3 regions of the Dactylosporangium sp. NPDC048998 genome follow, and region 3 is predicted to be linked to each of the others. Evidence: riboswitches for the same ligand, from Rfam matches in the RefSeq annotation. Region 3 holds a riboswitch; each other region holds the start of a gene.
The links. Region 3 has a riboswitch for cyclic di-AMP ahead of ACGFI8_RS43415 (coiled-coil domain-containing protein). Riboswitches for the same ligand answer to the same signal wherever they lie in the genome.
Positions count from the first base shown of each region.

Region 1: it holds a riboswitch for cyclic di-AMP, as region 3 does, so the genes downstream of both, ACGFI8_RS22855 (hypothetical protein) here and ACGFI8_RS43415 (coiled-coil domain-containing protein) in region 3, are expected to answer to the same signal.
Region 2: it holds a riboswitch for cyclic di-AMP, as region 3 does, so the genes downstream of both, ACGFI8_RS27820 (C39 family peptidase) here and ACGFI8_RS43415 (coiled-coil domain-containing protein) in region 3, are expected to answer to the same signal.

Region 1 covers NZ_JBICTV010000009.1:236,827-239,019, reverse strand. Annotated here, with positions in the region: gene ACGFI8_RS22860 (polyprenyl synthetase family protein) at 1-56, shown strand, start outside; gene ACGFI8_RS22855 (hypothetical protein) at 94-876, opposite strand; cyclic di-AMP (ydaO/yuaA leader) riboswitch at 1,250-1,402, opposite strand; gene ACGFI8_RS22850 (diguanylate cyclase domain-containing protein) at 1,462-2,193, opposite strand, start outside.
Region 2 covers NZ_JBICTV010000013.1:181,555-183,747, reverse strand. Annotated here, with positions in the region: gene ACGFI8_RS27825 (MFS transporter) at 1-153, opposite strand, end outside; cyclic di-AMP (ydaO/yuaA leader) riboswitch at 394-532, shown strand; gene ACGFI8_RS27820 (C39 family peptidase) at 948-1,709, shown strand; gene ACGFI8_RS27815 (permease) at 1,795-2,193, shown strand, end outside.
Region 3 covers NZ_JBICTV010000044.1:48,255-50,447, reverse strand. Annotated here, with positions in the region: gene ACGFI8_RS43415 (coiled-coil domain-containing protein) at 1-854, opposite strand, end outside; cyclic di-AMP (ydaO/yuaA leader) riboswitch at 864-1,009, opposite strand; gene ACGFI8_RS43410 (SigE family RNA polymerase sigma factor) at 1,274-1,792, shown strand; gene ACGFI8_RS43405 (hypothetical protein) at 1,789-2,193, shown strand, end outside.

The DNA.
Region 1 (2,193 bases), on a different contig from region 3:
CCTCGATCGCCGAGCTCGTGGCGCTGGCCCGCCGCGCGACCGCCGCGCCGCGCTGAGCGCCACGGCGGGGCGCGGGCCGGTCAGCGATGACGGTCAGGTGATGGCGGCCACGACCTTTGCGGCCCGGTCGGCGTGCTTCTGGTACGCCTCCGGGTACGCCGAGCGCTGCACCGCCTGCGCGGCAGCCGTCACGCTCATGTTCTGCCAGCCCTTGACGTGGGTCAGCGCGTTGTAGAACAGCATCGCCGAGTGGGACGGGTTCATGAGCTCGGCCACGGTGCCCCAGCCCTGGCTCGTGCGCTGCTGGAACAGCCCGACCGAGTCGTGGTCCTGGGAGACCCCTTCGTGCGGCAGCTTCAGCGAGGCCGGCACGGCGCGGCTGGCGACGTTGTAGAGGTCGCTCTCCTGCATCGCGGTGGCGACGGCGACGACGAGGGCCTTGCTGGGCAGGCCCTGGGCGCGCCCCTGCCGCACGATCGTCACGGCATTGTTCATCTGGGTCTGGTCGAGCCCGGCGACCGGGCGCGGCGGCTGTGGCGCGGCCGGCGCGACGGGCGTGGTCGGCGTTGTCGGCTTGGTCGGCATGATCGACTTGGTCGGCTTGGTCGGCTTGGTCGGCGTGGTTGTGGGCGCGGCGGGCGCCGCCTCGGCCGCCGAGACGGCGGCGGTGCCGCCGAGCAGCGGCGAGACGAACGCCGCAGCGTACGCGTAGGCGGGCGGGGCGGCCACGGCCGGCGGGTGCACGGCCGGCGGCCGGCCGGTGGAGCCCGCGGCGAACAGCGTCGCGGACAGCACGACGGCGGACGCGGCCCCGGTTCGCACGGACAGGCTGACCCGCCGGCGTCTGGACTGGAACTGGCGCGGTAATGACTTCACGTAAGCGATTCCTCATCGAAGACGGCGTGAGCTGGGCGCACGGCAGGGCGCCGCGGCGTCAGCGCACGGAACAGAACGGCGCGGGAACGGCTGCGCGAGAAATAGGCGCGAAAAAATGGGCGCGGAAAGAGCGCACGGAAATACGGCGCGAATCAGCGCACGGCGAAGCACACGCCGGAGCGGGCGTGCAAAGGACTCCGCACGGGAGAGGGCGCGCGGTATCGGCGCGGTCCCACGGCTCGGCCGGGGTCGCGCGGCGATTGGGCGTCGATCAGCGTTTGAGCGCGGCCAGGCGTTACGTCCTGGCGTTCACCCGGCCTTGAGGATGGCGGCGGGCGGCCGCTGTCGGAGCATCGAGATGCAGCACGAGCAGTTCTCCTTCCGGTGCCGCCTACCGGGTTAGCTGACGGGTTCGGACGGGAGGATTCGCCCTACCGTGACTCGGTCACGGATACACCCCAAGGGACTGCATGGGTCCCCGGCCCGCGATGCCGAAGTGCGCTGTGCGACTCGGCGGTGCAGCTCGACGGCGCCAGCCCGGCGGCACCGTGATCGGCGCACGTCGACCGAGCAGACCACCCGACCTTACTGGGCGGTTTCCGCCTCGGCCAACCGCAGCAACGGGATCCCACCCGATGCACCGGTACGCTCACCGAAGGCCGTCACCCGGCCGGTCATCTTGTCCGTCATCCGGTTATCGTGCCGATGGCCTTTCACCTGGTACATGGCCCGATCGGCGATGCGCAGGGCGGCGCCGGCGTCCGCGACCGTGTCGTCTATCACGGCGACGCCGACGCTGACGCGCACCCGCAGCACGTGACCGTCGTGCATGATCGGCGCGGACACGGCCCGTTCGACCCGCTCGGCCAGGGCGACGCGGGCCAGATCGCCGACGTTCTCGGTCAGCACCACGAACTCGTCGCCGCCGAGGCGCGCCACCGTGTCCCCCGGCCGGACGAGCCCGGCCAGCCGCTGGGCCACCGCGACGAGCACCGCGTCGCCGGCCTCGTGCCCGAGCGTGTCGTTGACCACCTTGAAATCGTCGAGGTCACAGAACAGCAGCGCGCTGCCGCCCTGCCCGGCGTGGGCGCGCCGGATCGCCGCGGCGAGCGGCGCCGCCAGGGCGTCGCGGTTGGCGAGCCCGGTCAGCGGGTCGCACAGCGCCCGGCGTACCAGATCGGCCTCGGTGGCCTTGCGGTCCGTGACGTCCTGGACCTGCAGGATCCCGAACGACGCCGGCCCGGCCACGATCGACATGGTCGCCGAGATCCAGATCATCTGCCCGTCGCCGCGCACGCAGCGCAGCTCGTAGTCGCG
Region 2 (2,193 bases), on a different contig from region 3:
GAGCCACTGGGCGCCCACGACCTGCATCGCCATGCCGGCGTTGGCGGCGGACATGGCGAGCCACAGTGCGCGGAAGGAGCGGGAGCGCAGCGGTGCCCAGGGGGAGTTGGAGTGGGTGGCGTCCAGGCGCGTGGTCGAAGACCGGGAACTCACGGTGACGAGAAACCTTCTCGGGCCGGGGTTGATGCAGACCAGTGTTTCTGAATGCGCACAAGCCGGACATCGCTGCCACCGGCCGTCCGGGCGGCCCGGCTACCCGCATGCCGCTATACCGGCTGGCAGGTACGCCGGCGGTGTCCGTTTGCAGGATCCGGTTGAACGCTTGGCAACCCCGGTACCGGCCAGTAGGGTCAGGCGGTCCGAGCCGGTCCTCTGCCATGTCGAGATGGCGCCGGGGCGGACCCGCCGAGTCGTGCGAACGAGCCGGGGACCCACGTAGTCCCGGGGTGAATCCGCGGGCGTCACCGCCTGCGGTAGGGCACTTCCAGCCCGAATCCGTCAGCTAACCCGGTAGGCGGCATCGGAAGGAGACTTCAACGGTGTACGACCTCTGGTATGGCGCGCCCCCTGGCCGCGGCACCCGCACGGCCCCCCGGCGGGACACCACCGCCCGGTAGGACATCGGGCAGCACGAGGCCGTTCCGGCCCGGCTGCCAGGCACTGCTCGACGGCTGAGGTCAGACCCCGTCTCCGGACCCCTCCTCGCACCGCTCGCGGCGACACCGCCGCGACCCGCGGCCGTACCGCCGCGCGAAGCGGGCGTCTGACGCTGCCGCGATGCCGCCTCTCGAAGAGCCACAACCCTTGCGCGTTCCCGTCGCGCGCCGGCACGCCCGGTACGGCATCGCCGTGCGGGCCGCCTTCGCGTGCCCTCGTGCCGGTCCGTGCGGCGAACGCCGTGGCTCCAGCGTCGCCATTCGAAGGAACACCCTGCTTTGGAGTATCACATGCGTCACCGATCGATTCGTCCTTTGCTCAACCGCGCCACCTCCCATCGCCTGTATCCGGCGATGCTGGGCTCGGCCGCCGCGATCGTGGCGGCCGTCACCACCGGAGTGCTGTTCAACCAGACCGAGGCACCGGCCGGGGCCCATGACACCGCGGTCGTCGCCATGGGGGCCGCGGACGGGAACAACCGGCCCGTACTGGACGCCGCGCCGGCGAGCCCGGCACCGGTGAGCGCGGCCCCCGAGGCGCCGGCGGAGAAGGTCCTGCAGTACGACTTCCAGTTCCAGCCGAACTACTACTACTGCGGGCCCGCCTCCACCCGCATCGCGCTGACCTCGGACGGCGTCACCCTGTCCCAGGACGAGATCGCGAGGCAGCTCGGCACCACGACCAGCGGCACCAACTCGGCCGCCGAGACCACGCGGGTGCTTAACAACGCGCTGGGCAAGGACGTGTACCAGACCCGATGGATCCCGGGCCAGAAAGCGACGCCCGAGGAGGCCGCGCGCGTGCAGGACGACGTCGTGCGGGCCATCAGCGGTGACCGCGCGATCGTGGCGAACATCGTCGGCGGGGCGACGGACGCGGTCGGCGTCTATCACGAGTTCTCGGGCGGCCACTTCATCTCGATCGTCGGCTACCGCGACAACGGCCGCGCCGTCCAGGTCGCCGACCCGTCCGGCATGTTCGGCCCGCGGACGTACTGGATGGCGACCAGCAACATGGCCAACTGGATCGCGGCTCGCGGCTACTCCGCGTGAGCATCGCGTAGTGCACCGGAGGGCCGGCTCGACGAGCCGGCCCTCCCATGGTGTCAGGCGGCGTCGCGTGGATAGGTGCACGGTCGTGCATCGGCTGTGGCAGGCGCTGGCCATCGCGGGCTCCATGACGTGGGAGATCCTGTGGGCGCTGATCCTCGGCTTCGCCCTGTCCGCGGTGGTCCAGGCGGTGGTGCGCCGGGAGAGCGTGGTGCGTGCGCTCGGCGGCGACGGCCCGTCGGCGCTGGCCCGCGCGACCGGTCTGGGGATCGCGTCGTCGTCGTGCTCCTACGCATCGGTCGCCCTGGCCCGGTCGCTGCTGCGCAAGGGGGCGAGCTTCACCGCGGCGATGACGTTCGAGATCGCCTCCACCAACCTCGTCGTGGAGCTGGGCATCATCCTCGCGCTGCTGATGGGCTGGCAGTTCACCCTCGCCGAGTTCGTCGGCGGCCCGATCATGATCGTGCTCATCGCCGTGCTGTTCCGC
Region 3 (2,193 bases):
CCGTAGACGTAGTCGTCGCCGGAGGCCACCCCGCCGAAGCCGGGCTTGGTCTGCACCGAGAAGTCGCAGGCGCGGCCCTTCGGGTGCTCGTACGGCCCGCTCGGGCGGTAGCAGGCCACGAACCGCTTGAAGCCGTCCTTCTGCGCCTGCTGCATGGCGTGCAGCATGCGGGGCGTGATGCAGCCCGTGGTCGTGGGGTCTTTGACGCTGCACGACTCCTTGGGCAGCGACCCGTTGGCGTTGCGCGGCACCGGGTCGGCGAGCGGCAGGTTGGCGGTGACGAAGCCCCTGCTCGGCCCACCGGCCTGTGCGAGCGCCTTCTCCGCGGCCTTCTTCTGCTGCTCGATGATGCTCTTCTGCTGTTGCTGCGTGGCGATCTCGTCCTCGATCGCCTTCTTCTGCGCGGCCTGGTTCTCCCGCAGCTGTTTGAGCTGGTGCAGCAGGTTGTCGTTGTGGTGCGCGATCTCGTTGATGGAGCTGGCCCGCTCGGCGAAGCTGTCCGGGGTCTTCGCGTCCATCAGGGCGGCGAACGTGGTGAGGGGGCCGGTGCGGTATGCCGCCGCGGCGATCGCGGCCACCTGCTCCTGGATCGTCGCCAGCTCCGCCTCGGTCGCCTGCAGTTGCGCGGTGAGCTCGCCCTGGTGCTTGACCGAGGCGTTGAGCTGATCGTTGGCCTCGGTCCACTTGCGGGTCGTGTCCTCGAGGACGGAGTTGAGGGTCGGGTTGGCACCGGCGCCCTCGTCGCCGGTGTCGCCGCCGGGCTCGGCCGCGGCGGGCGTGGCGGCGAGCCCCCCGAGCACGATTGCCGCCAGCAGTGCGACGAAAGCGCGCCGGTAGGGATGTCGCGATGACATCTGGTTCGTTGTTCCTTCCGTCGGCCGCCGACCGAGTTAGCTGACGGGTTCGGGACGGAACGACCCCTACCATCCTTCCGAGGAAGGTGGATTCACCCCAACATTACGGTGGGTCCCCGGCTCGCCACGGTGCGACGATTAGGCGGCAGCCCCGCCCGGCACCGGGGGCGGTGCCCTCGTGGACGTGACCGTGGGTCACTGTACCCAGGGCGCCGAAATCGCGCACCGCACCGTTTGTGCGGACTTCCCCGCAACCTCGCGCACAGTGGCCGATAGTGACCCAGATCACGGCCGAATGGCCCAGTCCTTGCCCGGCTGTGCCGCGAGGCCGTCGACGAGCGACCGCGCCGGCGATGCAACAGCCGGGGCTCGCCGCCGCGTGCAGTTCGGTGACGGCATGCGCACGGGAGGAGTTCCGCGTGGAGTTCGACGACTACGTACGGCAGCGCGGCGCCGCGCTGGTGCGGCTGGGGCGTCTGCTCACCGGCGACCGGCACCAGGGCGAGGACCTCGCGCAGGATGTGCTCGCCAGGGCGTTCGTGCGCTGGGAACTGATCGCGGCCGACCCGCCGGACCCGTACCTGCGCCGGATGCTCGTCAACGCCGCCATCTCCCGGTGGCGGCTGGCGTCCAGCCGGGAGGTCGCGGTGGCCGAGCCGTACGACACTCCCGGCCCCTGCGACCTGGGCGCGGAGGCCGCCGAGCGCGACGCGACGTGGCGGCTGATCCGCGCCCTGCCGCCGAAACAGCGCGCCGCCGTCGTGCTGCGCTACTACGAGGACCTCGACGACACAGCCATCGCGGAGCTACTCAACTGCAGCCGGGAGACCGTGCGCAGCCAGGTGAAACGCGCCCTGGACTCGCTGCGCGCCCGGCTCGCCGAAGAAGGATCCGACGCCGGCTCGGCCGGCCTGACGCTCAACGGAGGGAAGTCGTGACCGGACTCGACCGGGTGGTCACCGAGACGCTGGCCCGGGTCGCCGACGACGACGTGCACGTCGAGCGGCTACTGGCCGGGGCGAGGGCGGGCGGCATCCGCTACCGCAGGCGCCGCCGCCTGGCGATCGCGGCGGGCGCGGCGTTCTCCGTCGCCGCCGTGGGTACCGCCGTCGCCCTGACCACCGCGCTGCTGCCCACCACGGCGGGCGGCATGCCGGCGGCGCCACCCGCCACGACCGCCGTACCGTCGGCCGCGCCCAGTGCGACGCCTACGACCGCCGCCGCGCTGCCGCAGACGACGGCGCCGCCGCTCCTGCCGCCCGCCGATGGGGCGCCGAGCGCGCTGAGCGACCCCGCCCAGGTCGGCCGCCCGTGGCTGGTGCATCTCAGTATGGACGTC